Regions from separate parts of the Streptomyces sp. YGL11-2 genome, predicted to be linked through region 2. Evidence: riboswitches for the same ligand, from Rfam matches in the RefSeq annotation. Region 2 holds a riboswitch; the other holds the start of a gene.
The links. A riboswitch is a leader RNA that binds a small molecule or an ion and turns the genes downstream of it on or off. The one in region 2 is predicted to bind glycine.

Region 1: linked by a shared signal. The riboswitch ahead of gcvT (glycine cleavage system aminomethyltransferase GcvT) and the one ahead of gcvP (aminomethyl-transferring glycine dehydrogenase) in region 2 are both predicted to bind glycine.

Annotation. Positions count from the first base shown of each region.
Region 1 is NZ_JBNHIN010000003.1:293,665-308,706, reverse strand. It holds gene ACO1BR_RS06000 (enhanced serine sensitivity protein SseB C-terminal domain-containing protein) at 1-152, opposite strand, end outside; gene ACO1BR_RS05995 (enhanced serine sensitivity protein SseB) at 215-1,057, opposite strand; gene ACO1BR_RS05990 (AAA family ATPase) at 1,185-1,916, opposite strand; glycine riboswitch at 2,249-2,344, shown strand; glycine riboswitch at 2,345-2,462, shown strand; gene gcvT (glycine cleavage system aminomethyltransferase GcvT) at 2,496-3,623, shown strand; gene gcvH (glycine cleavage system protein GcvH) at 3,769-4,146, shown strand; gene glyA (serine hydroxymethyltransferase) at 4,198-5,457, shown strand; gene ACO1BR_RS05970 (L-serine ammonia-lyase) at 5,713-7,095, shown strand; gene ACO1BR_RS05965 (hypothetical protein) at 7,274-7,570, opposite strand; gene ACO1BR_RS05960 (phosphatase PAP2 family protein) at 7,719-8,477, opposite strand; gene ACO1BR_RS05955 (phosphatase PAP2 family protein) at 8,474-9,130, opposite strand; gene ACO1BR_RS05950 (DedA family protein) at 9,236-9,955, opposite strand; gene ACO1BR_RS05945 (BlaI/MecI/CopY family transcriptional regulator) at 10,070-10,480, shown strand; gene ACO1BR_RS05940 (M56 family metallopeptidase) at 10,477-11,439, shown strand; gene ACO1BR_RS05935 (ATP-binding protein) at 11,482-12,969, opposite strand; gene ACO1BR_RS05930 (response regulator transcription factor) at 12,970-13,716, opposite strand; gene ACO1BR_RS05925 (glycosyltransferase family 4 protein) at 14,038-15,042, shown strand, end outside.
Region 2 is NZ_JBNHIN010000004.1:4,974-20,015, forward strand. It holds gene ACO1BR_RS06330 (DUF881 domain-containing protein) at 1-783, shown strand, start outside; gene ACO1BR_RS06335 (FHA domain-containing protein) at 914-1,750, shown strand; gene ACO1BR_RS06340 (MerR family transcriptional regulator) at 1,767-2,513, shown strand; gene ACO1BR_RS06345 (bifunctional nuclease family protein) at 2,567-3,040, shown strand; gene ACO1BR_RS06350 (MerR family transcriptional regulator) at 3,226-3,831, shown strand; gene ACO1BR_RS06355 (DNA polymerase IV) at 3,898-5,325, shown strand; gene ACO1BR_RS06360 (PRC-barrel domain-containing protein) at 5,235-5,630, opposite strand; glycine riboswitch at 5,733-5,830, shown strand; glycine riboswitch at 5,831-5,958, shown strand; gene gcvP (aminomethyl-transferring glycine dehydrogenase) at 6,020-8,905, shown strand; gene ACO1BR_RS06370 (DUF5999 family protein) at 8,985-9,191, opposite strand; gene ACO1BR_RS06375 (hypothetical protein) at 9,517-10,101, opposite strand; gene ACO1BR_RS06380 (glutamate-cysteine ligase family protein) at 10,666-12,216, shown strand; gene ACO1BR_RS06385 (substrate-binding and VWA domain-containing protein) at 12,367-13,863, opposite strand; gene ACO1BR_RS06390 (CPBP family intramembrane glutamic endopeptidase) at 14,053-14,895, shown strand; gene ACO1BR_RS06395 (PhzF family phenazine biosynthesis protein) at 14,995-15,042, opposite strand, start outside.

The DNA of each region.
Region 1 (15,042 bases), on a different contig from region 2:
GCGCGGCCGTGCCAGAGGAGCATCCAGACCTGGCTCTGGGCGAGCGCGTGCAACAGCGCCTCGTAGGCGTCGTAGCGGCCGGGCGAGACCTGTTGCAGCATCTGCTCGACCTGGCCGGCCGCCGCGGCTCCCTGATGCGCACCCGCGCTCACGTGGTCCCGTCCCTTCTGTCAGCAGGGCACGTGAGGGTGCGCCCGCCCGTCATCCAACCAGCTTACGAGTGGTCCCGTGCATAGAAGGGCCGCACGCGCTCCAGCATCCAGTCGGCGACCGGATCCCCCTGGGCGATGTCGAGCAGGACGAGCTGGACGGGCCAGGGCACCGGCACCGCACCGAGCGCACGTCCCAGGGCCGCCAGCGCCGCCTCGCGGGCGCTGCCGTCGTGCAGCCGCTCGGCGGGCACGTCGAGTTGCACGCCGACGAACAGCGCGGGCGTGTCGCCCTCGACACTTGCCAGGGCACGCCGGGCAGTCACGACAATTCCGGCACCGGAGAACTCCAGTCCGGCCGCGGCGAGGAAGTCCACCGGCTCGTCCTGCCAGTCCGGTTCGAAGAGCCGCACCCGGGCGCCGCTCGGCAGACCGCCGGCCTGCTCCGCGCGCGCGGCGCGGCACAGTTCGGCCACCGCGGGCGGCGGCAGCGGGACCCCGACCGTGCCGTCGGGGTTGACCGCGATGCCCACCAGCGGCGGCAGCCCGCGGGCGAACTCCCGGGCGGGCGCGACGGTGAAGCCCAGATGCGCTCCCACGACCTTCATGAACTCCTGCTCGGAGCTGAAGACCGGGACGTACGCGGCCCCGCCGATCTCCACGGTCGGCACATCGAGGCCGGCCGCCCCGAAGCCCGCACTGTCCGGGCCACCGCCCTTGGGCAGCGGCACCCACACCCGGCTGCGGCCCAGCACCTCGACGATCCGGCCGCCCGCCTCCGGATGCCCGACCGATGCGGCCAGCACCTCTTCGAGTTCGTTCGCCGGCCAGGCCAGCTGCGGAATCCCCTGGTCCGGGAAGTCCCCCGGCGCCGGAAAGTTCCCCGGATAGTTCTCCGGATAGTCCATGTCACCCACCCCTTGCCGACCGCGCGCTTTCTGGCCGACGACACTAGCGTCAGGTGGGGAGACGACCGAAGCCGGAGCCGCACACGGGAGCGAGGGCGGCGGCCGTACGCGCACCGGCCGCCCCCCGTCAGTCGAAGCTGACCGCCTCCAGCGTGCCGGCCGCCCGGCGGTCGAGCAGCACCGCGGAACGGAAGCCCGCCGGGAGCCGGTCCGCCTCCGCGCCGCCCACCAGCCGCCGTACCGCCCTGCGGTGGCGGGCGAAGGCGTACCGGGACACCCCGCGCCCGCGGGTCCGCTGGCCGCTCAGCGCCACCTCCGGCGGCACGTCGAGCAGCACCAGGTGCAGCCCCCGGCCGCCCCGCCGGGCCGTCCGGGAGATCCAGCGGCGCACCCACACCAGCGTCCCGCAGTCGTGCACCACCACGCTGCCGCCGGAGCGCAGCGCCCGGCGCAGTGCGAGGTAGTGCGCCGCGCGGACCAGCGGGCGGTACAGGCCGTACGGCACCCGGTGCAGCCGGCCGCGTTCCCAGCGCTCCCGGGCGTCCTGGGAGTCGATGCGGTGGACCGCGGCGCCGCGCGCGTCCAGCCGCGGCACCAGGCGCCGCATCAGGGTGCTCTTGCCGCTGCCCGGCAGGCCGGAGACCACGACCAGATCCCCGGGCGGGAACCGGAGTTCGGCGGTGCGGCGGACCGGGCGGACGCCCCGGAGGTCGGTGATCGGGGAGCGGCGACCGGGCCGCGGGACGGACGGCGGGCGGCGCCGGGCCTGCGGCTGGGTCTCGGACTGAGGCCGGGACGCGTCCGCCGGGTCCGAGGGCGCAATGCCCGAAGTGGCCGCGTACGCCGCTTCCCTGTGCACCGTGAACACCCCTCCCGGTCCGGTTCCGGCTCCGCTTCGGGACCGGAGCCGCAACGGCAGAGTGTCAAGAAAAGGTAATGCCCATCAAGGCGATTGCCCGATCCGACGAGGTGGCGGGCGCCGGGCTGACGGCGCACCGGGCCGCCGCCCAACGGCCGCCGCCGGAGGCGCCGCGCACCCGGCGGGTTCCGGAACCGCGTGGGCGGCCCGGCGGAGCCGACCGGAACGGGGCGACGACCAGGGCTCCTTTATCCGGCGATCCCGTGTAATGATGTGGCCGCCACGGGCACACCTCTGGTCACTCGTGAGCTGCCAACTCCATACCGGCCGCTTGAACCCGCGCGGGAGAGTCCCCGGCCACCACGGCGGGGCGCCGAAGGAGCAAGTCCTCCCTTGAATCTCTCAGGCCCCTATACCGCGCGGGCGAGGCAGATCTGAAAAGCGAGCCAGTGCCCGGTTGCAGGCGCGGCTCCACCCAAGGTGCAAACCGGGTCCGTTCGCGGGATCCCGGTGAACCTCTCAGGTTCCGATGACAGATGGGGAGACCGTCTTGTCACCCATGCCTGGGAGCCCGGAACGATGACTGAAGCCCCCCGCCGCACCGCGCTGGATGCCACCCATCGCGCGCTCGGCGCGACCATGACCGACTTCGCCGGCTGGGACATGCCGCTGCGCTACAGCAGCGAGCGCGACGAGCATGTCGCGGTCCGCACCCGCGCCGGCCTCTTCGACCTCTCCCACATGGGCGAGATCACCGTCAGCGGCCCGCGGGCCGCCGACCTCCTCGACTACGCGCTGGTCGGCAACATCGGCGGCGTCGCCACCGGACGCGCCCGCTACACCATGATCTGCGCGCCCGACGGCGGCATCCTCGACGACCTGATCGTCTACCGGCTCGCCGACGAGGAGTACATGGTCGTCGCCAACGCCTCCAACGCCCAGGTGGTGCTGGACGCGCTGACGGAGCGGGCCGGCGGCTTCGACGCCGCGATCCGCGACGACCGCGACGCCTACGCGCTGATCGCGGTGCAGGGCCCGGAGTCCCCCGGCATCCTGAAGGGGCTCACCGACGCCGACCTGGACGGGCTGAAGTACTACGCGGGCCTGCCGGGCAAGGTCGCCGGGGTGGACGCGCTGATCGCCCGTACCGGATACACCGGCGAGGACGGTTTCGAGCTGTTCGTCCGGCCGGCGGACGCGGTCGCCCTGTGGGAGGCGCTGACCGAGGCCGGCGCCTCCGTGGGCCTCGTCCCCTGCGGACTGTCCTGCCGCGACACGCTGCGCCTGGAGGCCGGTATGCCGCTGTACGGGCACGAGCTGACCTCCGCCACCACGCCGTTCGACGCCGGTCTGGGCCGGGTGGTGAAGTTCGAGAAGACCACCAACGGCGGGGACTTCGTGGGCCGCGCCGCGCTGGCGACGGCGGCCGAGCGCGCCGAGACCGCACCGCCGCGCAAGCTGGTCGGCCTGATCGCCGAGGGCCGCCGGGTGCCGCGCGCCGGATACCCGGTCGTCGCGGCCGACGGCACGGTCATCGGCGAGGTCACCTCCGGGGCGCCTTCCCCCACCCTCGGCAGGCCGATCGCCATCGCGTACGTCGACGCGGCCTACGCCACACCGGGCACCGACGGTGTCCGGGTGGACATCCGTGGCAGCCATGAGCCGTACGAGGTCGTCGCGCTGCCCTTCTACAAGCGGCAGAAGTAGCGGTCGGCCGCGCCGCAGTAACGGTTCACCGGCCGCGGACGCGACAGCGGCGCACCGCCGCGCCTCTCCCGGCACGACCCTCCCCCGGCCTCGCCGGGGGCGACCCCCGTCACCACCACACCCCCGCGTACAGGAGAATCGAACCATGGACAACCCCCAGCAGCTGCGCTACAGCAAGGAGCACGAGTGGCTGTCGGCCGCCGAGGACGGCGTCTCGACGGTCGGCATCACCGAGCACGCGGCGAACGCGCTCGGCGACGTCGTCTTCGTGCAGCTCCCGGAGGTCGGCGCCACGGTCACGGCGGGCGAGTCCTGCGGTGAGCTGGAGTCGACCAAGTCGGTCAGCGACCTCTACGCGCCCGTCGACGGCGAGATCACGGAGGTCAACGAGGACGTCGTCGCCGACCCCTCGCTGGTGAACTCCGCCCCGTTCGAGGGCGGTTGGCTGTTCAAGGTGAAGATCACCGGTGAGCCGGAGGACCTGCTCTCGGCCGACGAGTACACCGCCTTCGCCGCCGGCTGAGCCCGCCCCTGCCGGAGCTTCGCACCCCTCCCGATCCTCCAGGAAGATCTCATGTCGCTTCTCAACAGCTCCCTCCATGAGCTCGACCCCGACGTCGCCGCCGCCGTCGACGCCGAGCTGCACCGTCAGCAGTCCACCCTCGAAATGATCGCCTCGGAGAACTTCGCTCCGGTCGCCGTCATGGAGGCCCAGGGCTCCGTCCTCACCAACAAGTACGCCGAGGGCTACCCCGGCCGCCGCTACTACGGCGGCTGCGAGCACGTCGACGTCGTCGAGCAGATCGCCATCGACCGGATCAAGGCCCTCTTCGGCGCCGAGGCCGCCAACGTCCAGCCGCACTCCGGTGCACAGGCCAACGCCGCCGCCATGTTCGCGCTGATCAAGCCGGGCGACACCATCCTGGGCCTCAACCTCGCCCACGGTGGACACCTCACCCACGGCATGAAGATCAACTTCAGCGGCAAGCTCTACAACGTCGTCCCGTACCACGTCGACGAGAAGACCAACCTCGTGGACATGGACGAGGTCGAGCGCCTCGCCAAGGAGCACCGCCCCAAGCTCATCGTCGCCGGCTGGTCCGCCTACCCGCGCCAGCTCGACTTCGCCGCCTTCCGCCGCATCGCGGACGAGGTCGGCGCCTACCTCATGGTCGACATGGCCCACTTCGCCGGCCTCGTCGCCGCGGGCCTGCACCCGTCCCCGGTCCCGCACGCCCATGTCGTGACCACCACCACCCACAAGACCCTCGGCGGCCCCCGCGGCGGCGTCATCCTCTCCACCGCCGAACTCGCCAAGAAGATCAACTCCGCGGTCTTCCCCGGCCAGCAGGGCGGCCCCCTGGAGCACGTCATCGCCGCCAAGGCCGTCTCCTTCAAGGTCGCCGCCTCCGAGGAGTTCAAGGAGCGCCAGCAGCGCACCCTCGAAGGCGCCAGGATCCTCGCCGAGCGCCTCATCCAGGACGACGTCAAGGAGTACGGCGTCTCGGTCCTGTCCGGCGGCACCGACGTCCACCTCGTCCTGGTCGACCTGCGCGACTCCGAGCTCGACGGGCAGCAGGCCGAGGACCGCCTCCACGAGGTCGGCATCACCGTCAACCGCAACGCCATCCCCAACGACCCCCGCCCGCCGATGATCACCTCCGGCCTGCGCATCGGCACCCCCGCGCTGGCCACCCGCGGCTTCCAGGCCGACGACTTCCGCGAGGTCGCCGACATCATCGCGGAAGCCCTCAAGCCCGCCTACGACCGCGACGCCCTCAAGGCCCGGGTCACGGCGCTCGCCGAGAAGTACCCCCTGTACCCGTCCCTGTGACGCGTCTCATGGCATGAGGACCGGCCCGTTCGCGGGCCGGGCCGAAGCGGGCGGCGAGCCCGGGGCCGGCCACCGGCCCCGGGCTCGTGCCCTGCTGCCCGGATTCCTCCGTTGTTCCCGCCGACATCCGCCCGACGCCCACCGTCCGGCGGCAGCACCACCCGAGCGGGTTACGCTCGACAATCGGGACGGAAACACCCTTCCTGCCCGACTTGCTCCACCGTCCATCACGAGCAGACAAAGGAGTCCGCCTCCGTGGCCATCTCCGTCTTCGACCTCTTCTCCATCGGCATCGGCCCCTCCAGCTCGCACACCGTGGGCCCCATGCGCGCCGCCCGGATGTTCGCCGGCCGGCTCAAGAAGGACGGTCTGCTCGCCCAGACGGTCTCCGTACGCGCCGAGCTCTTCGGTTCCCTCGGTGCCACCGGCCACGGCCACGGCACCCCCAAGGCCGTCCTCCTGGGCCTCGAAGGCCACTCCCCCCGCAGCGTCGACGTGGAAACCGCCGACGACGAGGTCGCACGCATCCGCACCACCGGCCGCCTGCGCCTCCTCGGCGCCGAGATAGGCACCGCCCACGAGATCGCCTTCGACGAGTCCACCCAGCTCGTCCTGCACCGCCGCCGCTCGCTGCCGTACCACGCCAACGGCATGACGCTGTTCGCCTACGACGGCGCCGGCGCGCCCCTGCTGGAGAAGACCTACTACTCGGTCGGCGGCGGCTTCGTCGTCGACGAGGACGCGGTGGGCCAGGACCGCATCAAGCTCGACGACACCGTCCTGGCGCACCCCTTCCGGACCGGCGACGAGCTGCTCCGCCTCTCCTCGCAGACCGGCCTGTCGATCTCCGCCCTGATGCTGGAGAACGAGAAGGCGTGGCGGACGGAGGAGGAGATCCGCACCGGCCTGCTGGAGATCTGGCGGGTCATGCAGGGCTGCGTCGAGCGCGGGATGTCCCGTGAGGGCATCCTTCCGGGCGGTCTGAAGGTCCGCCGCCGGGCCGCCAACGCCGGCCGCGCCCTGCGCGCCGAAGGCGATGCCGCCGCCCGCGCCATGGAATGGGTCACCCTCTACGCCATGGCCGTCAACGAGGAGAACGCCGCCGGCGGCCGGGTCGTCACCGCCCCCACCAACGGCGCGGCCGGCATCATCCCCGCCGTCCTGCACTACTACACCAACTTCGTCCCCGGAGCCGACGAGGAGGGCGTCGTCCGCTTCCTGCTCGCCGCCGGCGCCATCGGCATGCTCTTCAAGGAGAACGCCTCCATCTCCGGCGCCGAGGTCGGCTGCCAGGGCGAGGTCGGCTCCGCCTGCTCCATGGCCGCCGGCGGCCTCGCCGAAGTCCTCGGCGGCACCCCCGAACAGGTCGAGAACGCCGCCGAGATCGGCATGGAACACAACCTCGGCCTCACCTGCGACCCCGTCGGCGGCCTCGTCCAGATCCCCTGCATCGAACGCAATGGCATGGCCGCCGTGAAGGCCGTCACCGCCGCCCGCATGGCCCTGCGCGGCGACGGCCGCCACCACGTCTCCCTCGACAAGGTCATCAAGACCATGAAGGAGACCGGCGCGGACATGAGCGTCAAGTACAAGGAGACGGCCCGCGGCGGGCTGGCGGTGAACATCATCGAGTGCTGACCCGGCCGCTTTGGGGCCCGCGGCCCAGTCGGCGGACCGACGACCTCGCCGCGGCCCCGACGGTCGTCGCCGTCCCGAACGGAGCCGGGCAACCGGCCTTCCGGGGCGCGGAGTTCGCCCGGACGCCCCCGGACGCCGGCCGGCGTCCGGGGGCGTCCGGCCGGCTGCACGGGCCGGGCTATCTGCCGATCTCCCAGGCGAAGGGCGGGAGTTCGCGGGCCCGGGAGTAGATGTCCAGGGCCTGGGCGGACGGGACGAACGGGTGGACGCGGGCGCCGTCCAGGCCGGCCAGGAGGCGGGCGCAGTGGTGGACGCAGCCGGCGACCTCTCTGCCGTCGCGGGCGACGATGGTGGCGGCGTCGCGCGGGCCCTCGCACGGGGTCGGGTCGGCGACCGCGGCGGCGGCGCAGCGGCCGCGGAGATCGCCCCAGGCGGCCGGACGGCCGGCCGTCGGGACGTCAAGCGAATGATCCATTGCTGTCCCCCCTGTCACACGGTGGTGCACGGTGAATCGGCTCAGGTGCCGGTGAGCGCTCCCCGGTCGCCGGCACCCAGGACAGTGGTGCTCGGCGCGCCTGGCGTCCATGCGGCCTTGGCGAAGACCTGGACCGTTCGTCAGCGATTCATGGACAAGCGGAGGGGGGAGCTTCCGGCGCACCCGGGCCCGTACGGGCGCGGACCAGCGGTTCCAGGAGGAGCGCGGCGGCCAGCAGGGCGGTGGCCAGGAGCCAGCCGGCCAGGACGTCGCCGGCCCAGTGGACGCCTAGGTAGACGCGGGTGAGGCCGACGCCGGCGGCCCAGAGGGCGAGCAGGGCGCACCAGAGGCGGCCGGCGCGGGGGCGGGTGCGGGTGCGGGTGTGGTGCAGCACGCCCCAGGCGAGGATGCCGGCGGCCAGCACGGAGGTGGTGGAGTGGCCGGAGGGGAAGGAATAGCCGGTTGCCCCGGCGGCCCAGTCGGCGACCGGCGGGCGGGGGCGGGCGAGCAGTTCCATCAGGCCGTAGCGGATCGCCTGGCCGGCGGCCAGCACGACCACCGCCCAGGTCACCGCGCGGCGCCGGCCGCGCCAGGTGCGGCCGGCCAGCAGTCCGGCGAGGACCGCCATCAGGTACGGGACGACGCCGGTGCCGGTCGCCGTCAGGGCGCGGGCCAGGGAGCGCAGCGGCTCCCCGCGGTGGGCCGTGCTCCAGTGGAGGGCGGCCAGTTCGGGGGCGAGCGGGGCTCCGTCGCGTACGGCCATGACGGTGGCCGCAGCGGCGAAGAGGGCCGCGGCCGCCGCCGCGACGGCGAGTGGACGGGCCGGTGCCGGTCCGGGGCGCGGTGTGCGCTCCGGACCGGGGCCCGGCCGGGGCCCCGGTGCCGGGTCCGCCCCCGGTGACGTCACCTGGCGGACACCAGGGGGCGCAGCGAGGTGTCGCGGAGCCGTTCGACGAGCGGGGCGGCGCGCCGGGCGAGCGGCATGAGCACCGCGGCGACCAGGGCGCCGACGATCAGTCCGACCAGGACGTCGTGCGGGTAGTGGGCGCCGACCCAGACGCGCGAGGCGCCCATCAGGAGGGCGGCCGGGACGGCGATCCAGCCGAGCCGGCGGTCCAGGAGGATCAGGGCGACCGCGGCGGAGGCGGCGATGGCCGAGTGGTTGCTGGGGAAGGACCAGTCACCCAGCGGGGGGCACGCCTCGACGGTGACGGTGTGGATGGTCTGGCAGGGGCGCTGTTCGTGGAAGAACGCCTTGACCACGTCGTTGGCCACGTAGGCCAGGACCACGATCACGGGGACGGCCAGTGCCCTCGCCATGGCGACGGGGGCGGTGTGCCGCATCTCACCGGGGTCGAGCCGGCGGCGGGAGCTGCCACCGAGCCGCTGTCGGGCCCGCCACCAGCCGACGAGCATCAGGACCGCGAAGATCCCGAGGCCGAAGTCGGTCCAGACGGAGACCAGGACGTTCAGGAAGTGCGGCATCTCCTGGGCGAAGCCGGTCACAGAGGTGTACAGGCCGCCGTCGATCGAGGCTCCGCCGAAGGCGAGGTCGGTCACTGGGGTTTCTCCTTGGCGGGTCGCTACGTGGTGCGTGGGCTGGGGACGGGACGGCCTTCGGGACGCCGGGGCCGGCCACGTGCTTCAGCAAGTGTGCCGGGTCCTTCAGTGTGCCGGAGGCGCGGTACCGGATTCGGCGACCGGTTCGGTGCCCTGTTCGGCGCCCGGACGCCGCTTGCGGGAGCGCAGCACTTCGAGGGCGAGCGGGGTGAGCGAGGCGATCACGACGAGGCCGACGACCGGGAGAAGGTACCGGTCGACGTTGGGGACGGACGAGCCCAGGGCGTATCCGGCGAGGGTGAGGCCGAACGTCCAGACCAGGCCGCCGGTGATCTGCCAGAGGGTGAAGGTGCGGGTGGGCACGTGCAGGGCACCGGCCAGCGGGTTGAGCACGGTGCGGACGACGGGCACGAAGCGGGCCAGGATGATCGCCTTGGCGTGGCCGTAGCGCTCCAGGTATTCCTCGGCGCGGGCGGCGCCGTCCTGGAGCTTGCGGGAGCGGCCGCGGGCCAGCAGCGCGCCGCCGCCGCGCCGGCCGATCCAGAAGCCGGTCTGGGATCCGGCGAGCGTGCCGACGACGGCGGACACCAGGACCTGGGGCAGCGAGAGGTGGACGGCGCCGCCGACGCCCGGGGCGCACAGCAGTCCCGCGGTGAACAGCAGCGAGTCGCCGGGCAGGAGGAAGCCGACCAGCAGCCCGGTCTCGGCGAAGAGGACGACGGCGACACCGAGGGCACCGAAGGCGGCGAGCAGTGAGCCGGCGTCGAGGACGTTGACCGCCTGGGTGACCGCACCCAGGTGGAGATCTGCGGCGGCTACGGCCATGTCAGTGGCCCCTCCCATAATGGGTTCCGGGCCTGCCGAGCGGCCGACCCCACCGTCTACAGCCCCGTAGACGGTCTACGGAACTGTAGACGACGGAAAGGTGGAGGGCGTTCCATGTCGGAGACATCACCCGTGCAGCGGCGCCCGGCCGGTGAGCTGGAGGCGGGTGTGCTGGCGGCGCTCTGGGCGGCCGAGGGCCCGCTGAGCCCCGCCGAGGTGCAGGGCGCGCTGGGCGGCCGGCTCGCCCGTACGACCGTCACCACCATCCTCACCCGGCTGCACGACAAGGGGGCGGTGTCCCGCACCCGGGCGGGCCGCGGCTTCGCGTACTCGCCGATACACGACTCCGCGGGACTGACCGCCCGGCGGATGCGCAGCGAGCTCGACAAGCAGGACGACCGCGGCACCGCGCTCGCCCGCTTCGTCTCGGAGCTGACCACCGAGGACGAGCAGCTGCTCCGCTCGCTGCTGGACGACGCCGAGGCCGACGGCGCCGGCGGCCCGCTGCCCGGGGCCGCGCCATGATCTTCGCCGTCTGGATCCCGCTGCTGATGCCGCTGCTCGCGGTGCCGGCCGCCCGCCGGCTCGCCGAGTCGCTGCCGCCGCGCGCCGCGGCCTGGCTGCTCACCGGCTGCGCCGCCGCGCTGGCCGCCTGCACGACCGCCGCGCTCGGCCTGCTGATGGCCGCCGGGGCGCTGTGGCTGCCGCCGGTCGCCGCCTTCGGCCATCTCTCGCTGTCGCTGCTGGGCGGCGACGCGGACGTGACCGTGCCGGCCGCCTCGGTCGCCGGCGCGCTGCTGACCTGCTGCGCGATCGCCGTCACCCGCCGCGCGCTGCGCCACCGCGCCGAGCTGCGCGCCGCCCGGCGCACCGCCGACGCCCACCGTCTCGCCGGCGATCTGTGCGTCCTGCCCGATGCCGCGCCCGACGCCTTCGCGCTGCCCGGCCGGCCGGACCGCGTGGTGGTCACCGCCGGGATGCTGCGGGCGCTGCCGCCGGCCGAGCGGGAGGCCCTGTTCGCCCATGAGCGGGCCCACCTCACCGGCCGCCACCACCTCTTCCTGCTGACGGTCGCGCTGGCCTCGGCCTGCCATCCGCTGCTCCGCGGGCTGCGGCCCTCGCTGGCGTACGCCCTGGAGCGCTGGGCCGACGAATCGGCCGCCTCCCGGGTGGGCGACCGCCGGGTCACCGCCCGCGCCATCGGCCGCGCCGCGCTGGCCGCCCGTGCGCACGCCACGGCGCTCCCCCGCCCGAGCACCGCGCTCGCCGCCACCACCGGTCCGGTCCCGCGCCGGGTCGCCGCGCTGCTGACCCCCGACCAGCCGGCCGACCACCCCCGCCGCCACCCCGGCCTGCAGGGCCGCCGGCTGATAGCCGCCGCGCTGCTGGCCTGTGTCACCTTCTCCGCGGCCGCTGCGGTGGAGGCGGCGGCCGATCTGCACCAGACGGTGGAGTCGGCCCAGGGCGAGCACCACGGGGACTGAGGCAGGGACTGAGGCAGCGCCGGCCGGGGCGGCCGGGCGGCGCTACTCCGCGCCCGGCTCCCCGCCCCCCACGGTGAAGCCGATGCCGGCCCCGCCACCGGGGCGCACGGTCGCGAACACCTGCCCGCCGTGGGCCGCCGCGATCTCCCGGACGATCGCGAGGCCCAGGCCCGAGCCGGGGAGGCCACGAGCGGCCGGGGCGCGGTAGAAGCGGTCGAAGACCCGGGCGAGGTCGGCCTCGGCGATGCCCGGACCGCGGTCGAGGACCTCGACGCGGGCGCCGGTGACGACGACCTCGATGGGCTCGGTGCCGTCGGCGTCGAACTTGGCGGCGTTCTCCAGGAGGTTGCCGAGCGCGCGGTGCAGCGCGGCCGGCCGGCCCGCGACGACCGCCGGGCGGCTGGTGCGCACGGTGATCTCGCGGCCGGTGCGGCGGCGGGCGGAGGCGGCGGCGCGCTCCGCGACCTCGGCCAGCCGCACGTCCGACAGCGGGGAGTCGTCGCGCTGTCCGGCCGCCAGGTCCACCAACTCGTTGACCAGGTCGGTCAGTTCGCGGGCCTCGCCCGCCAGGTCGGCGAGCAGTTCCGCGCGGGCGTCCGGTGGCAGCTCGTCGAAGCGCCTGAGCAGCGAGATGTTCGTACGGAGCGAGGTCAGCGGGGTGCGCAGTTCGTGGCCCGCGTCCTGGACGAGCCGCTGCTGGTCCTGCACCGCGCTGGTCAGCCGCCCGAGCATGTCGTCGAAGGCCCGCCCGAGCCGGGCCACCTCGTCGCGCCCGGCGCCCGGCACCTGGACGTCCGCCGGCCCGTGCTCCGCGACGCGCTCGGCGACCGACGTCAGCCGGACCAGCCGGCCGGTGATCCGGCAGGCCAGCCACCAGCCGACGGCGCCGGCCAGGGCGATGACGCCGGCAGCCAGCAGCACGGTGCGCTTCTGGAGCGCGGCGAGCAGATCCTCGGTCCCGCTGACCTTGCGGGCGACCTGGACGGCGCCGCGCCCGTCGCCGAGCGCCACGGTGGCGAGGTGGTAGGCGTGGCCGTCGAGCTGCGCCTCGCCCTGTGCGTAGCGGCCCGCCTCGCGGTGGGCGGCGATGTTCCGCTCGGCGTCCCCGGCCGGGAGCGCGGGGTGGCCCGGTTCGACGACCCGCCCGCCGGCGCCCAGGATCTGCACGTCCGTCCGGGCCGGCCGGGTCAGGTCCTCGCGCGGCCCGTCGTGGCCGGGGTCGGCGGCGGCGTAGTCGGCGGGCGTGTACGGCCGCTCCCGCACCTGGGACCGCAGATCCCGTACGACCTCGGAGAACACGGACCTCTCGTCCATCCGCACCAGCCGGGCCGCCGCGTCGTAGCCGAGGAACCCGACCAGGACGGTCACCCCCGCGGCCCCGGCGGCGAAGGCCAGCGCGAACGAGGTGCGCAGGCTGGCGGGCTTGCGGGTGCGCAGCCAGGCGACCGGACGGCAGCCCCACAGGCGGGCGGCCGACCGGGCGGCGAGCCGCCGCGGGCCGGACCACCGCGGGCCGCGGGACGGGGGCACTCAGTCCTCCCGCAGGACGTAGCCGACGCCGCGCACGGTGTGGATCAGCGGCCGGCTGCCCGGTACGTCGACCTTGCGCCGCAGATAACCGACGTACACCGCGAGGTTCTTCGAGCCAGGACCGAAGTCATAGCCCCAGATGCGGTCGTAGATCGTCGCGTGGTCCAGGACGATCCCGGCATTGCGGGCCAGCAGCTCCAGCAGCTCGAACTCGGTCCGGGTCAGCTCCAGTTCCCGCTCCCCGCGCCAGGCCCGCCGCGAGGGGCCGTCGATCCGCAGGTCGGCCGCCTCGACGACGCCGCTGCCCGCCGCCCTGGCGTCATACGCCTCCCCGGCCTCGGCGGACCCGGTCCCGCGGTCCCCGGAGGCCACCGGCCCGGCCGTGGTCCTGCGCAGCAGCGCCCGCAGCCGGGCGAACACCTCCTCGACCTCGAAGGGCTTGACCACGTAGTCGTCGGCCCCGGCGTCCAGGCCGGCGATCCGGTCCGCGGTCCCGACCCGTGCGGTGAGCATCAGGATCGGGGTGCGGTCCTGTTCGGCGCGCAGCACCTGGCACACCTGGAGCCCGTCGATCCCCGGCATCATCACGTCCAGCAGGATCACGTCGGGCCGCTCGCGGTGGGCGGTGGCCAGTGCCTGGATCCCGTCGGCGACGGCGGTGACCCGGTACCCCTCCAGGGTCAGGGCGCGCTCCAGCGCGGTGCGGATGGGGCGGTCGTCCTCGGCGAGCAGTACGGAATGGGTCACCCGGCAAGTCTGCCAAGACCGGTCCGGGGGGTCTGCGACCGGTGGGTTTCTTACCGGGCTCTCACCCGGCACACGTCCTCGGCTTACCCCGTCCCGGGACGGTGACCGGTGCCGGACGGGCCGGCGGGGGCGGACGACACCGCCCCGGGTCCCGGCCGGCCGCAGCAGGCCGGCACCCCCGGACACACCGGGTCGACACCGCGTGAAGAGCACCATATGCACCGCATGAAGAGCACGGATGACGCAGGGCGCACGGACGGCACGGGCCGTACGGATCGCGGCCGTACGGGCCGGCACGGGCGCCGGGGCCGCCCGGGCCGCCTGAAGGTGGCCCTCCTGCTGCACGACGCGTACGCCATCGGCGGCACCATCCGCACCACCCTGAACCTCGCCGCCGCGCTCGCCGACCGGCACGACGTCGAGATCGTGTCGATGCTGCGGCACCGCGAGGTCCCGCGGTTCGCGGTGGACCCCCGGGTGCGGCTGATCCCCCTGGTGGACGCCCGGGTGGGCAGCGACGACATGGCGCATCCGCTGTTCGGCGAGCCCGCGGTGGACTTCCCGCTCGCCGAGAAGCGGCACCACCAGTACAGCCGGCTGGTCGACGTCCGCGCCGCGGAGTTCCTGCGCGGCAGCGACGCCGACGTGCTCATCGGCACCCGGCCCGGCATCAACGTCTACCTGGCCCGCTTCGCCCCCCGCCGCGCCCTGCGGATCGCCCAGGAGCACCTGCGGCACGACGCGCACAGCGCCGAACTGCGGACCGAACTCGCCCACCGCTACCGGGCGTTGGACGCGGTGGTCACCACGACCGAGGCGGACGCGGCGGTCTACCGCGCGCGGATGCCGCTGCCCGGCGTACGGATCCTGGCGGTGCCCGACATCGTCCCGGCGCCCGCCGGGCCGCCCTCCGACGGCAACTCGAAGATCATCGCGGCGGCCGGCCGGCTGGTCCGCGGCAAGCGCTTCGACCTGCTGATCGAGGCGTTCTCCGCGGTCTCCGTCAAGCACCCCGACTGGCGGCTGCGCATCCACGGCGACGGCGCCGAACGCACCCGGCTGCAGCACCTCATCGACGGGCTGGGACTGTCCGGGCGGGCCGAACTCACCGGGCCGCGGTCGCCGATCGAGGAGGAGTTCGCCAAGGCGTCGATCGTCGCCTCGGCCTCGGACGCCGAGTCGTTCGGGATGCCCCTCGTCGAGGCGATGCGCTGCGGCGTACCGGTCGTCAGCACCGACTGCCCGCTGGGCCCGGCCGAGATCATCCACGACGGCGCGGACGGTGTGCTGGTGCCGCGCGGCGACGGACGGGCGCTGGCCGGCGCG
Region 2 (15,042 bases):
GCCAAACCGGCAAATGGGGCCGCCTCTGGCGCCTCGGCGGACGACGGGAATCCGTCGGAGCCGCTGACCGGCCGGCAGCGTCTCGTGGCCGGTCTGTGGCCGCCGCGGCTGACGCGGGCTCAACTGATCGTTGCGTTGCTCCTGTTCATTCTCGGTCTCGGCCTCGCGATTCAGGTACGTTCCACGAGTGACAGCAGTGCGCTGCGGGGCGCGCGCCAAGAGGATTTGGTGCGCATCCTGGACGAACTGGACAACCGCTCCCAACGGTTGACGGATGAGCAGCGGCGCCTGGAAGGGCAGAAGACCGAACTGGAGAACAGTTCGGACCAGGCCGAGGAGGCCCGTAAGCAGACCGTGGAGAAGGAAGCGCAGCTGGGCGTGCTGGCTGGGACCGTCGCGACGCAGGGTCCCGGCATCAACCTGACCATCGACGACCCGCACCACTCCGTGGAGGCGGACAAGCTGCTCGACACCATCCAGGAGCTGCGGGCAGCCGGAGCCGAGGCCATCCAGGTCAATGGTGTACGGGTCGTGGCGAACACCTACTTCTCGGACCTCCGGGGCGGGGTGGAGGTCGACGGAAAGCGCGTCACACAGCCGTACCGATTCAAGGTCATCGGGAAGCCGGAGGACCTGCAGCCGGCGCTGAACATCCCTGGCGGGGTGGTCCAGACACTGGAAAAGGAGCAGGCCAAGGTGTCTGTGACCCGTGAGGAGAAGATCATTGTGGACGCCTTGCGGGAGGCGAAGCGGCCTGACTACGCTCGGTCGTCATCGCAGTGAGGCATCTACGTATGGTGATGGCCCGGGGAGGGCATGACGTAGCGGGGGGTCGACGCACCGTGCGTGTGGTGTGTGAGGGAAACTGTCTGAAGGCCACGGACGTTCACAGGATGTCCGGATCGGCCGGTGTGTGCATCGAGGGTTCGTCCTGCCCCACGGGCGGGTCTGTTTCGTACAAGGGGAATCGCCCGTGAAGTTGTTTGCAAAGCTGTTCGGCAAGAGCGCCCGCCAGGAGGGTGGCAGCGGCTCCGCGCGGCATCGCGCGACGCGCCAGCCCGAGGAGAGCGGCGCGGCCGAGGACCGTCCGCTCTTCCGTGATGAGGTCGGCGGTCCGTCCGGGGGGCACGGCGCGGGTTCTGTTGACCCCTCCGGGTCCGGCCGCATAGGTTCCCAGGAACCATCAACCTCACGCACGGGTGGAGGGTTGGCCTTGCCGGTTTGTACAAGGTGTGGGCACCGGAACGCCGAGGCGAGCCGGTTCTGCTCCAACTGCGGTGCGCCGCTGCGTCCGGGCGCACAGCCCGAGCGCGCGTCCGAGACGACCTCGACGATCTCCATCTCGGGGATCGAGGCGTACGACGCGGAGGCGACGGGGCAGAATCTGTCGCCGTCGCTGTCCCCTGAGGCGCAGGCGGCCGTCGATGCCCTTCCGCTGGGTTCGGCGCTGCTGGTCGTCCGCCGGGGGCCGAACTCCGGCAGCCGCTTCCTGCTGGACGGCGAGCTGACGACGGCGGGCCGGCATCCGCAGGGCGACATCTTCCTCGACGACGTGACGGTCTCCCGTAGCCACGTGGAGTTCCGCCGCGGCCCGGACGGCCGCTTCACGGTCACCGACGTCGGCAGCCTGAACGGCACCTACGTCAACCGCGAGCGGATCGACTCGGTCGTCCTCGCCAACGGCGACGAGGTGCAGATCGGCAAGTACCGCCTGGTCTTCTACGCGAGCCAGCGGGGCGTCGGTATCTGACCGCCAGGGAAGGCATATGCGCCATACACCGGCAGGCGGTGCCGGTTCCGCCGGCACCGCCTCCTCGGACCGCAAGCCGATGAGCATCGGCACGGTGCTCAACGCGCTGCGCGAGGAGTTCCCCGAGGTCACGATCTCCAAGATCCGCTTCTTGGAGGCCGAGGGGCTCGTCGAGCCGAAGCGCACGCCTTCCGGGTACCGCAAATTCACCGCGGCCGACGTCGAGCGCCTGGCGAGCGTGCTCCGCATGCAGCGGGACCACTATCTGCCGCTCAAGGTCATCCGGGAGCATCTGGATGCCCTGGAGCGCGGGGAGCAGGTGCCGCTCCCGGCTCCGGCGCCGTCCCGGGACCTGGTCGAGGGCGTGTCCGACCCGGACGAGGAGGTCCCGCCGGCGGCCCGGATCGGCCGGGCGGAGCTGCTGACCGCCGCTGACGTGGACGAGGCGGCGCTCGCCGACTGGGAGTCGTACGGACTCATCGTCGCCCATGACGACGGCGGATACGACATCGAGACCGTCGCCGTCGCCAAACTTGTCGCGGAGCTGGGCCGCTTCGGTCTGGAGCCGCGGCATCTGCGTGCCGTGAAGGCGGCGGCCGAGCGCGAGGCCGGTCTGGTCGAGCAGGTCGTTGCACCCCTTCGGCGGCACCGCAACCCTCAGACCCGGGCGCATGCCGAGGCCACCGTCAGAGAGCTGGCCACGCTGTCCGTACGGCTTCACGCGGCGCTGGTGCAGAGCGCTCTGCGGGTCCGTCTGCCGTGAGCAAACGACTGCCCGACTACCCAAACCTGCCGGGCACGTCCTAGGGTTACTGTGTGAACGAGCTCGACGTCGTGGGTGTCCGGGTGGAAATGCCTTCCAGCCAACCGATCGTGCTCCTGCGGGAGGTGGGAGGCGACCGTTACTTGCCCATTTGGATCGGGCCAGGGGAAGCCACCGCCATCGCCTTCGCCCAGCAGGGCATGGTCCCTGCCCGGCCGCTGACGCACGACCTTTTCAAGGACGTGCTCGAAGCGGTGGGCCAGGAGCTGACGCAGGTCCGCATCACGGATCTGCGCGAAGGGGTCTTCTACGCCGAGCTGGTCTTCGCCAGCGGCGTCGAGGTCAGTGCCCGGCCGTCCGACGCCATAGCGCTGGCGCTGCGCACGGGAACGCCGATCTTCGGTACCGACGGTGTGCTCGACGACGCGGGGATCGCGATTCCGGACGAGCAGGAGGACGAGGTGGAGAAGTTCCGCGAGTTCCTCGACCAGATCTCGCCCGAGGACTTCGGCACCAGCAACCAGTGACTCGGCCAGTCGAACGTCTGTTTCCGGCCAACCTGCAATCCCTTCCCCGTGGCAAGTCACGAGAAACCACTCGTAGGGTGATTATCACTCGGCGTGGCGAGCGCGGCGATCGTTGACGCACCCCGGGTGACTGCATACCGTCGATAGGGCAGGTCCCGTCCGGGACGTGGAGGACGGAGGGCGGCGTGGCAATCACCGGCGACGGTACGGCGGCGGAAGGGGCGTTGCCGCTCCACTCGGGCGCGGCAGCGAACCGCGGTCCCGTACAGGCCGCCGCGATGTCGGGGGACCGCGAGGCGGAGAACATCGGCTACCGCGGACCGACCGCATGTGCGGCAGCGGGCATCACGTATCGGCAGCTCGACTACTGGGCGCGGACGGGTCTGGTGGAGCCCAGCATCCGGCCCGCGTACGGGTCCGGCACGCAGCGGCTCTACAGCTTCCGGGACGTCGTCGTCCTGAAGATCGTCAAGCGGCTGCTGGACACCGGGGTCTCGCTCCAGAACATCCGCACCGCGGTGCAGCACCTGCGCTCGCGGGGGCTGGCGGACCTGACGCGGATGACGCTGATGAGCGATGGCGCGACGGTCTATGAGTGCACCTCGCCCGACCAGGTCGTCGACCTGCTCCAGGGGGGCCAGGGGGTCTTCGGCATCGCGGTCGGCGTGGTGTGGCGGGACGTGGAGGGCGCGCTGTCACAGCTCCACGGAGAGCGTGTGGACACCGGCGAGACGCTGGTCGGGAAGAACCCGCATGACGAGCTGGCGCGGCGGCGCAACCGGGCCGGCTGACGGCGCGTACGGGGTTCCGGGCCCGGGTCGGGCCGATTGTCAGTGGTGTGCGGCAGCATCGGTGGTGTGAGACGTGCGCCGACGATCCTGCATCTGGACATGGATGCGTTCTATGCCTCCGCCGAGCAGGCGGCCAAGCCGAGCCTGCGGGGAAAGCCCGTGGTCGTCGGTGGGATCGGGCCGCGCGGCGTGGTGGCTACGGCGTCGTACGAGGCCCGGGTCTTCGGGGTGCGCTCGGCGATGCCGACGGCGCAGGCACGCCGGCTGTGCCCCAACGCCGCCTATCTCAGCCCGCGATTCACCCTGTACCGCCAGGTGAGTGAAACGGTCATGGAGCTGCTGCGGGCGTTGTCGCCACTGGTGGAGCCGCTGAGCCTGGACGAGGCTTTCGTGGACCTGGAGGCGGGTGGGGTCGCGCCGGAGACGGCCGCGGTACGGGCGGTGGGGGCGCAGCTGCGGCGGGACATCCGGACGGCCACGGGGCTGACGGGGTCGGTGGGGCTGGCGGGCGCCAAGATGCTCGCCAAGATCGCGTCCGAGCAGGCGAAGCCGGACGGCCTGGTGGTGATCGAGCCCGGCACGGAGCGGGAGCTGCTGGGGCCGATGCCGGTGCGGGCGCTGCCGGGGGTCGGGCCGGCCACGGCCGAGGCACTGCGCCGGGGCGGTATCCACACGGTCGCGGAGACCGCGGAGGCCGGTGAGGCGGAGCTGGTGCGGCTGCTGGGCAGGGCGCACGGCACGGGGCTCTACGCGATGTCGCTGGGGCAGGACGACCGGCCGGTGGTGGCCGAGCGGGACGCGAAGTCGGTGTCGGTCGAGGACACCTTCGAGGTCGACCTGACGGACCGGACGCGGGTGCGGAACGAGGTGCTGCGGCTGGCCGACCGGTGCGTGGAGCGGCTGCGGGCCGCCGGGCGGTCCGGGCGCACGGTGGTGATCAAGGTGCGGAACTACGACTTCTCGACGCTCACCCGGTCCGAGACGCTGCGCGGGCCCACCGACGACCCCGCGGTCGTGCGGGAGGCGGCCGTGCGGCTGCTGGAGACGGTGGACACCACCGGTGGGGTGCGCCTGCTGGGCGTGGGGGTGAGCGGGCTGGCGGACTTCACGCAGGAGGACCTCTTCGCCCAGATCGCCACGGAGCGGGAGGCGGAGGAGCATGCCGGGCCCGCCGAGCCGGAGGCGGCGCCGGAGCCGGGGGAGGAGCTGCCGCGGCGGTGGCACCCGGGGCTGGACGTGGTCCACGAGGAGTTCGGCGCCGGCTGGGTGCAGGGCAGCGGGGTGGGGCGGGTGACCGTACGGTTCGAGACGCCGGGGTCCGCACCCGGGCGGGTGCGGACCTTCGCCGTCGACGATCCGGCGCTGCGGCCGGGGGAGCCGCTGCCGCTGCCGGGCGGCCCGGATCAGTCGTCGGCGCCGGCGATCCGCCCGAAGTCCGAGTCGCCGGCCGAGGACAGCGAGTCCGAGACCGGGGAGGAGATATCGAGGCGGTAGTGGTGGTAGAGCTGGAGTTCCTGCTCGGGGGAGAGATGCCGGCCGACGCCGAAGTCCGGGGCATCCTTGATGAGCTTGCGGTCATAGGGAATGCGCAGGCTGTCGCCGACCATTTCGCTGGGTTCCAGGGGGACGAACGCATCGCGGCTGAAGAGGCCGGTGCGCACCGCCGCCCACTCCGGTTCACCCGTCGCATCGTCGAGGTACACCTCGTCGATGGTGCCTATCTTCGCGCCGTTCCGGTCGAACGCTTTGCGGCCGATGAGGCTCCGGGGATCGATATCGGCTTGCACGGTCCCTCCAATTGGTCGCAACTGCCTTGTGACAACTACGAAACGGCACATTTCATGCCTCGGCCACTCGAAGGATCGTTCCAGCAGTGCGCTGGTAGGCTGGCGATTGGCCGCAGAACCCATGCGGGAGAGTCCTTTGTCGTTCGCGACCAGGGCGCCGAAGGAGCAAATCCTCCCCGGAATCTCTCAGGCACACGTACCGCGTGGGCGAGGTCACTCTGGAAAGCAGGGCGGGTCACGGTCAGCCACCATGCCGGAACCCCTCCTCACCGACGGTGAAAACCGGGCCGCATCCCGCGAACCGGTGAAGCTCTCAGGTTGAGATGACAGAGGGGGAGGCCGTCCGGGCACCAGCGCCGTGGTGCCCCTCGTAGGTCGCATTGACCAGGAGGCCCCCGCAGATGACCACCAATCGCATCTCCTTGACCGAGCTGGAGCGCGGCACCCCCTTCGAGCGTCGGCACATCGGACCCGATGACGAGGCGCAGGCCAAAATGCTCGCGCAGGTCGGCTTCGGTTCGCTGGACGAGCTGACCGCCGCCGCCGTCCCGGACGTGATCAAGAGCGCGGAGGCGCTGGGCCTGCCGCACGCCCGTACCGAGGCCGAGGTCCTGGAGGAGCTGCGCGGTCTGGCCGACCGCAACCAGGTCCTGTCGTCCATGATCGGACTCGGCTACTACGGCACGTTCACCCCGCCGGTGATCCTGCGCAACGTGATGGAGAACCCGTCCTGGTACACGGCGTACACGCCCTACCAGCCGGAGATCTCGCAGGGCCGGCTGGAGGCGCTGCTGAACTTCCAGACGATGGTCGCCGAGCTGACCGGGCTGCCCACCTCCGGTGCCTCCCTCCTGGACGAGGGCACCGCTGCCGCCGAGGCGATGGCCCTCTCCCGCCGGGTCGGCAAGGTCAAGCAGGGCGTCTACCTGATCGACGCCGACTGCCTGCCGCAGACCGTCGCCGTCATCCGGACCCGTGCCGAGCCGACCGGTGTCGAGGTCGTCGTGGCGGACCTGTCCGGCGGCATTCCGGCGGAGATCGCCGAGCGCGGGGTCTTCGGCGTGCTCCTGCAGTACCCGGGCGCGTCCGGCGCGGTGCGCGACCCGCGGGCCGTGATCGCGCAGGCTCACGAGCTGGGGGCGGTCGTCACCGTCGCCGCCGACCTGCTGGCCCTGACCCTGCTGGCCTCGCCGGGTGAGCTGGGCGCGGACATCGCGGTCGGTACCAGCCAGCGCTTCGGCGTCCCGATGGGCTTCGGCGGCCCGCACGCCGGCTTCATGGCCGTACGCGAGCAGTTCGCCCGCAGCCTGCCCGGCCGGCTGGTCGGGGTGTCCGTCGACGCGGACGGCAACAAGGCGTACCGGCTGGCGCTGCAGACCCGTGAGCAGCACATCCGCCGGGAGAAGGCCACCAGCAACATTTGCACCGCCCAGGTGCTGCTCGCCGTCATGGCGGGGATGTACGCGGTCTACCACGGGCCCGACGGGCTGCGGGCGATCGCCTGGCGCACCCACCGCTACGCGGCCATCCTGGCCGAGGGCCTGCGGGCCGGCGGGGTGGAGCTGGTCCACGACGCGTACTTCGACACGCTGACCGCGCGGGTTCCCGGCCGGGCCGCCGAGGTCGTCGCCGCGGCCCGCGAGGCGGGGGTCAACCTCCGCCAGGTCGACGCGGACCTGGTCGGGATCGCCTGCGACGAGACCACCGGGCGCGCCCAGCTGACCGGCGTCTGGGGCGCCTTCGGGGTGCAGGGCGACATCGAGCGGCTGGACGCCACGGTTACCGAGACGCTGCCGGAGCCACTGCTGCGCACCGACGACTACCTCGGCCACCCCGTCTTCCACCAGCACCGCTCCGAAACCGCCATGCTGCGCTACCTGCGGACGCTGGCCGGCAAGGACTACGCGCTGGACCGCGGCATGATCCCGCTCGGCTCCTGCACGATGAAGCTGAACGCCACGACCGAGATGGAGCCGGTCACCTGGCCCGAGTTCGGGCAGCTGCACCCCTTCGCGCCGGCCGACCAGGCGCAGGGCTACCTCACGCTCATCCAGGAGCTGGAGGAGCGGCTGGCCACGGTCACCGGCTACGACAAGGTGTCCATCCAGCCCAACGCCGGCTCACAGGGCGAACTCGCCGGGCTGCTGGCCGTCCGCGCCTACCACCGTGCCAACGGCGACGAGCAGCGCACCGTCTGCCTGATCCCGTCCTCGGCGCACGGCACCAACGCCGCCAGCGCCGTGATGGCCGGCATGAAGGTCGTCGTCGTCAAGACCGGCGACGACGGCGAGGTCGACAGCGACGACCTGCACGCCAAGATCGAGAAGCACCGCGACGAGCTGGCCGTCCTGATGGTCACCTACCCGTCCACCCACGGCGTGTTCGAGGAGCACATCACCCAGATCTGCGCGGCGGTGCACGAGGTCGGCGGTCAGGTCTACGTGGACGGTGCCAACCTCAACGCCCTGGTCGGCCTCGCCGAGCCGGGGAAGTTCGGCGGCGACGTCTCGCACCTCAACCTGCACAAGACGTTCTGCATCCCGCACGGCGGCGGTGGCCCCGGCGTCGGCCCGGTCGGCGTCCGCGCCCACCTGGCGCCGTACCTGCCCAACCACCCGCTGCAGCCCACCGCGGGCCCGGAGACCGGTGTCGGGCCGATCTCCGCCGCCCCCTGGGGCTCGGCCGGCATCCTGCCGATCTCCTGGGCGTACGTCCGGCTGATGGGCGGCGAGGGCCTCAAGCGCGCCACCCAGGTCGCGGTCCTCAGCGCCAACTACGTCGCCAAGCGCCTGGAACCGCACTACCCCGTGCTCTACACCGGCCCCGGCGGGCTGGTCGCGCACGAGTGCATCATCGACGTCCGGCCGCTGACCAAGGCGACCGGCGTGAGCATCGACGATGTCGCCAAGCGGCTCATCGACTACGGCTTCCACGCCCCGACGATGTCCTTCCCGGTGGCCGGCACGCTGATGATCGAGCCGACCGAGAGCGAGGACCTGGGCGAGCTGGACCGCTTCTGCGACGCGATGATCGCCATCCGCGCGGAGATCGACAAGGTCGGCTCGGGGGAGTGGGACAAGGACGACAACCCGCTGTGCAACGCCCCGCACACCGCGGGCGCGCTGACCGGCGAGTGGAGCCACGCCTACCGCCGCGAGGAAGCCGTCTTCCCGGCCGGGGTGGACGCCGCGGACAAGTACTGGCCGCCGGTGCGCCGGATCGACGGTGCCTTCGGGGACCGCAACCTCGTCTGCTCCTGCCCCCCGCTGGACGAGTACGACGGCTGATCCAGGCAACATCAAGGGCCCTCGGCGCGATGCCGGGGGCCCTGTTGTACGTGCGTGGTACGTGTCGGGTGGCCGCGGATCAGGCGGCGGCGGTGACCCGGGCGGAGCCGAGCGGCCGGTGCGGGGCGATGACCTGGCCGTCCGGCAGCAGCTCACCGGTGTCCTCGAAGAGCAGGACGCCGTTGCAGAGCAGGCTCCAGCCCTGCTCGGGATGGTGCGCCACCAGTTGGGCGGCCTCCCGGTCGGTGGATTCCGCTGACGGGCATGGCGGTTGATGCTGGCACATGGGAATTGTCTTTCGCTGCGGTGTGGTGAACGTCGTGCGGCTGGATGAGGTGGTCATGGCCGCTCCCCCGTTTCCTGTCGGTCCCAGTCTTGCCCTACGGAGGTGTTTCCGCAGGGATTTCGCAGCAGCGGTACACACTCGATACTGACGCATCACCCGTGCGGGCGGTTGCTCCCAAATGAGCGCGACTCCCAGGGGGTTGGGAGTGGTATCGGCGGGCGGGCCCGCGCGGGTGGGCAGCGCGGTGCGCCCCGCGGCAGGGAAGGGCCACGGGGCGCAGGGCGGCGGTGCGGGTGTACGCGGGCGTACGAGGGGGGTGCGGCGGTCAGGCCGGCTCGCGGAGCAGCGGGGTGGGGGCGAGGCGGCGGGCGAGGCGGGGGAGCAGGTCGGCCAGGCGCTGCGGGAGGTGCGGGGCGATCCCCGGCGGGGCGGGGGCCAGCGGCACCAGGAGGTCGCCGGGGGCGGGCATGCCGTCGGCGCCGTCCGCGGTGGTGTCGTGGTGCAGCCACAGGGTGAGCATGTACAGCTCCGGGACGGACAGCAGCCGCGGCTGGTACGGCGCGGCGAGCGACTCCGACTGCTGCAGGGCCCGTTCGGTCGCGACGACATAGGGGCCGTCGCAGAAGCGCGAGAAGGTCCAGCCGTCCGCGGTGAGCCGGGCCTCGGCGGTCGCCAGGGCGCGCTCCCCGCCGCGGACCAGGAAGCGCCAGCCGGCGAGGCGGGTGCGCGGCGGGCCTGCCTGGCTGATGTCGTCCCAGACGTGCACGGGCAACGGGTGGTCGGGGCTCAGCGGTCCCTGATGGGCGCGCAGCGCGGGGGTGGGGGCCTCGCGGATGGCGGTGGGGGAGCTGAGGGCGGTGAGGATGCTGCGCAGGGCGGGCGCAGGGGCAGGCGGGATGTGCAGCGGCATGGCGGGTCGCCTCTCGCTTCGGAGACACGGTGGAGCGGGGAAGTGCGGACGTCGCTGTCTGCGGGCGGGGTCAGAGCAGGGCTGACCGCGGCTGCGGACCGGCACGGCCGGCCGCGGTGCCGGAGTACCGGTGGGAACACCGCCACGCTGGCGCCAAATCTCTGCCTCGCCAGCGAAGTTTATACGACGTATGTTCTGGAAGTGTTTCGGCTACTCGCCTTGCGGATTTCCGGCAAGGCGGAATCCGGCCCCTTGCTCCGGGTGGTTTCCGCCGCTTTGTGCCGGGCCGGGGAGATGCCACCTCGTAATTCCTCGGTGATGCGGTAGGCCGGATCACGTCGGTGTTTTTTACGAGCGAATTGCGGCGGGCGCTGGCCATGGAGATATGCCCGAGGAAAATGCCCGGCGCCCGGTACTCGTCAGACTAACCGTACCGTCATGGTCGTGAGGCGTTATCGATCAGATTGCCGGGGCATCATCGACCGTAGCGCGTGCCCCGGGGTGCCGGGGGCGGCCCCAAGCAGCCCGTGGCAGCGGGTCGTTCACTCTAGAAGGGACCCTTCGATGGGGGAGAAGGTCGCCGCGGACGGGATCGACCTGGCGGACCGGGAGCGTTATCGAAGAAAGTTGCACGACTGTCTGGCGGGATTGCGCAGGATGCTGGCGGAGAAGCGGTTCGATCGACCCAGGAATCTCATGGGGCTGGAGATCGAGCTGAATCTCGCGGGCGCCGACGGGCTGCCGCGCATGCTGAACTCGCAGGTGCTGGAACGCATCGCCAGCGGCGATTTCCAGACTGAACTCGCCCAGTGCAATCTTGAGGTCAACATCACCCCGCACCGATTGTCCGGACGTGTTCTGGACCAACTCGCCGAGGAACTCCGCACGGGCCTCGGCTATGCGGAAAGAAAGGCTCGCGAGCTCGCCGCCCGTATCGTGATGATCGGCATCCTGCCGACCCTGCACGCCAGTGACCTCACCGCCTCCAGCCTCTCCGCGAACGACCGCTACGTGCTGCTCAACGAGCAGATGCGGGCGGCCCGCGGGGAGGACTTCGCCATCGACATCGAGGGTGTGGAGCGGCTGGTGTCCCGCTCGCCGTCGATAGCTCCGGAAGCGGCGTGCACCTCCGTCCAGCTGCACCTCCAGGTCACGCCCGGCCGGTTCGCCGCGGTCTGGAACGCGGCTCAGGCGATCGCCGCCGTCCAGATCGCGGTCGGCGCCAACTCGCCGTTCCTCTTCGGGCGGGAGCTGTGGCGCGAGTCGAGGCCACCGGTCTTCCAGCAGGCCACCGACACCCGGGCGCCCGAACTCCAGGCGCAGGGCGTGCGCCCCCGGACCTGGTTCGGTGAGCGCTGGGTCGAGTCCGTCGACGAACTGTTCGAGGAGAACCTCCGGTTCTTCCCGCCGCTGCTGCCGCTGTGCGGCCCGCAGGAGCCGCTGCGTGTCCTCGATGAGGGCGGCGTGCCCACCCTCGCCGAACTGGTGTTGCACAACGGAACGATTTATCGGTGGAACCGCCCCGTCTACGCCGTCGCCGGCGGCGTGGCGCACCTCCGCGTCGAGAACCGGGTCCTGCCGGCCGGCCCCACCGTCGCCGATGTCGTCGCCAACACCGCCTTCTACTACGGCCTGGTGCGCGCGCTGGCCGAACAGCCCCGCCCGGTGTGGACCCGGCTGCCGTTCGCCGCCGCGGCCGGCAACTTCGACGCCGCCTGCCGCCACGGCATCGACGCCGTGCTGCGCTGGCCGCGGTCCGGGCGGGCCGGCGGTATCGCCGAGATACCGGCCGTACGGCTGGTACGGCAGGAGCTGCTGCCGCTGGCGGCGGCGGGGCTGGACGCCTGGGGTGTCGAACCGGCCGACCGCGACCACTACTTGGGCATCATCGAAGCCCGCTGCGTCCGCCGGGTGAACGGTGCGTCCTGGCAGGCCGCGGCCTTCCACCACGCACGGCGGCAGGGCCTGGCGCGGGAGGCCGCACTGGCCGCGATGACCCGGCGCTACAGCGAGCTGATGCACACCGGGGAGCCGGTGCACACCTGGCCGGTGGCCTGGCCGGTCGGCGAGGCCACCGTCCCGGCGCAGCGGCGGGCCGCGCCGGACGGGGTGTAGCGGGGGCCGCGCGGGGGCGTCGGCTCACACCGGTGCCGCAGTCGGTGCGGATCTCCGGGCCGACCGTCGGGCAGCGCCGGCGCTGAGGCCCTCGGCGGAGGGGGTTCTCCCGGAGGGCGGCCCGGTGGGGAGTGCCCCGGGGCCGGGATTTCACGTCGCACGGGCCTGCCGGTACGCGGCGAGCGCGGTGGCGTACGGGCCGCTGGCGCGGGGCACGGGGGGCAACGACCGGAAGGCGGTGGCGAGTTCGTCGCGGTGGGCGCGGCCCTTCTCGCCGCGGTCGCCGAGCCGGCCGGTGGGCGTCAGCTCCACGTAGCCCTTGGTGCCGTCCAGGTGGGCGGCGAACTTCCACAGCCCGACCTCGTCCTCGGGTGTGCAGGTGTCCAGCGCCTGTGGCCGGGAGTCCTCGGCGAGGTCCAGCCGGGACCGGCCGCCCTGGCCCGGATGTGCGAGGGCCGTCGACACGGGGACGTCCACGGCCGGGGTGATGCGGGTGCTCTGCACCGTGGTGGTCCACATGCCCAGCAGCGCCTTGAGTTCCTCGGCCGACGGCGGGTTGGTGGTGGCGGTCGCGTACGGCTGCGGTTCGCGCCCGCCGGCCGCGCCGACCAGCTTCGGGTCGGCGCTGCCGCTGCTGGACCGGAAGCCGTGGCCGCGCAGGGTGTGCTGGCCGTCGGTGTCGTCGAGGAGCGTCAGGAAGCGGTTGGCGGCGCGGCTCTGGTCGGCGGTCAGCTCCTGGTCGTTCACGAGGGTGTACGGGTAGTCGAGCTCGGCGGCGCCGTCCTCGGGGTAGAGGAGGTCGAGGGCGGGCCCGCCGGCCGTGGTGTTGTGGGCGTACGCGGCCTGCTCGGAGAGCAGCAGCGCCTGGTTGCGGCGCGGATTGCGCTGCTCGGCGCCGGAGCCGTCGTGGGGCAGGGTGGCGAGCAGTTGGCCGTCGCCGTCCGCGACCCGCTCGTAGAGCAGTTTGGCGGTGGCTGCGGTGCGGCCGGCGGCCTTGTCGCCGTCCTTCGCCTCCTTGCGGTTGGCGGTGTCCGTACGGGCCAGCGCCAGGAGTCCGGTGGCGCTGCGGGTGGGGTCGGCGACGCCCAGGTGCAGCCCGGAGCCGGAGGTCGCGGCCCGGGCCAGCGCGGTCCAGGTGTAGGTCTTGTCCGGCCAGCCCAGCGCCTTGGCGGCGGAGGGGACGGCGCCCAGCGCGATCGGGGAGGAGGCGATGGTGCCGGCGGCGGTCAGGGACGACCCGCCCTCGTCGGCGACCCGTTCCGCCCACAGGCTCGAATCGGGTATCCAGACCTGGAACTCCGGGTTGGCCGGCCGCTGGGCGAGCGAGTCGGCGACCTCGTCGGCGGGCCGGGCGCGCACCCTGACGTCCAGGCATTTGCCGTCGGTGCGGGTCGCGTCGTCGCGGGCCTTCTCGGCCACCGTCTGCAGCGCCGGGGCGATGTCGGGGGAGGCGACCACGTCGACCTCCACGGAGCTGCCGTCGCACGGTCCTCCGAAGGGGAGCAGATCGGTGCGCAGCGCCACGGCGGAGCCGGCGGCGACCGCGAGGACGACGGCGGTGGCGACGGCGACGGTGCGGCGGCGCCTCCGGGGCCGGGCCCCCGTGCCCGCCCGTGCGGAGTCGTCGGGCAAGCTGTGATGTCCCATTGCGGTAGCGCCTCTCCTGATACTCGGAGTCCGGAGTTCCGGATCTCCATCGGGATCCGTGGGGACGTCACCGCGCCACGTGGATGGCGCCCGTCCCCGGCCTGTCGCGCGCGATCTTCGTAACTGCTTTCGAGACCCTAGCGGTGCGATGGCGGCGGAGTGGCGGTATTGCAGAAGTGGAGGAAAGCCTTGCAGTCGGATACAAGCCCCGTGGCGGACGCGGACGTTCCAGGTGAAGGAGCCGGTTCGGGGCGTTCCCGGGAGGCGGCCGGCGAGCCGCCCCGGCGGGTGCTGCGGAACGAGACGCTGATCGTGCTGGCGCTGTCCCTGGGGGCCAGCGCGGTCTCGGCGCTCATCAGCTTCGTCGGGTCGCTGACCAAGCCCGGCGGCCTCAAGCACCAGGCGGCGACGCTCAACGCCTCGCATGCGCCCGGCCGGCCGTGGCTGGATCTCACCTGGCAGCTGTTCGGTATCGCGACCGCGCTGGTGCCCGTCGTGCTGGTGGCGCATCTGCTGCTGCGGGAACGGGCCGGCGGGCTGCGTGCGATCGGCTTCGACCGGCGGCGGCCGGGATTCGACCTGGGCAGGGGAGCCGCGCTGGCGGCCGTCATCGGGGGCAGCGGTCTGCTGCTCTACCTGGGCGCGCGGACGGCCGGACTCAATCTGACGGTGGTGCCCGAAGCGCTGCCCGACGTGTGGTGGAAGATCCCGGTACTGATCGCCTCCGCGGTGCAGAACGCCGTCCTGGAGGAGGTCATCGTCGTCGGCTACCTGCTACGCAGGCTGGGGCAGTTGGGGTGGACACCGGCGACCGCGGTGGCGGCCAGTTCGGTGCTGCGTGGTTCGTACCACCTCTACCAGGGCATCGGCGGCTTCTTCGGCAACATGGTGATGGGCGTGGTCTTCGCCCTGCTGTACCGGCGGTGGGGCCGGGTCGGGCCGCTGGTCGCCGCGCACGCCCTGATCGACATCGTGGCGTTCCTGGGCTATGCGCTGCTCGCCGGACGGGTGGGGTGGCTGCCCACGGGGTGAGCGCCGGGTGAACGGACAGGAGGGGCGGGGCCTTGGCGCTCCCGCCCCTTCGCGTACCCGGACGGGCCCGGCGGGGCGTCCGCGCGGCGCCGTGACGGGTCAGCCGGCGGCCAGCAGCTCGCCGTCGATGACAGTCACCGCCGAGCC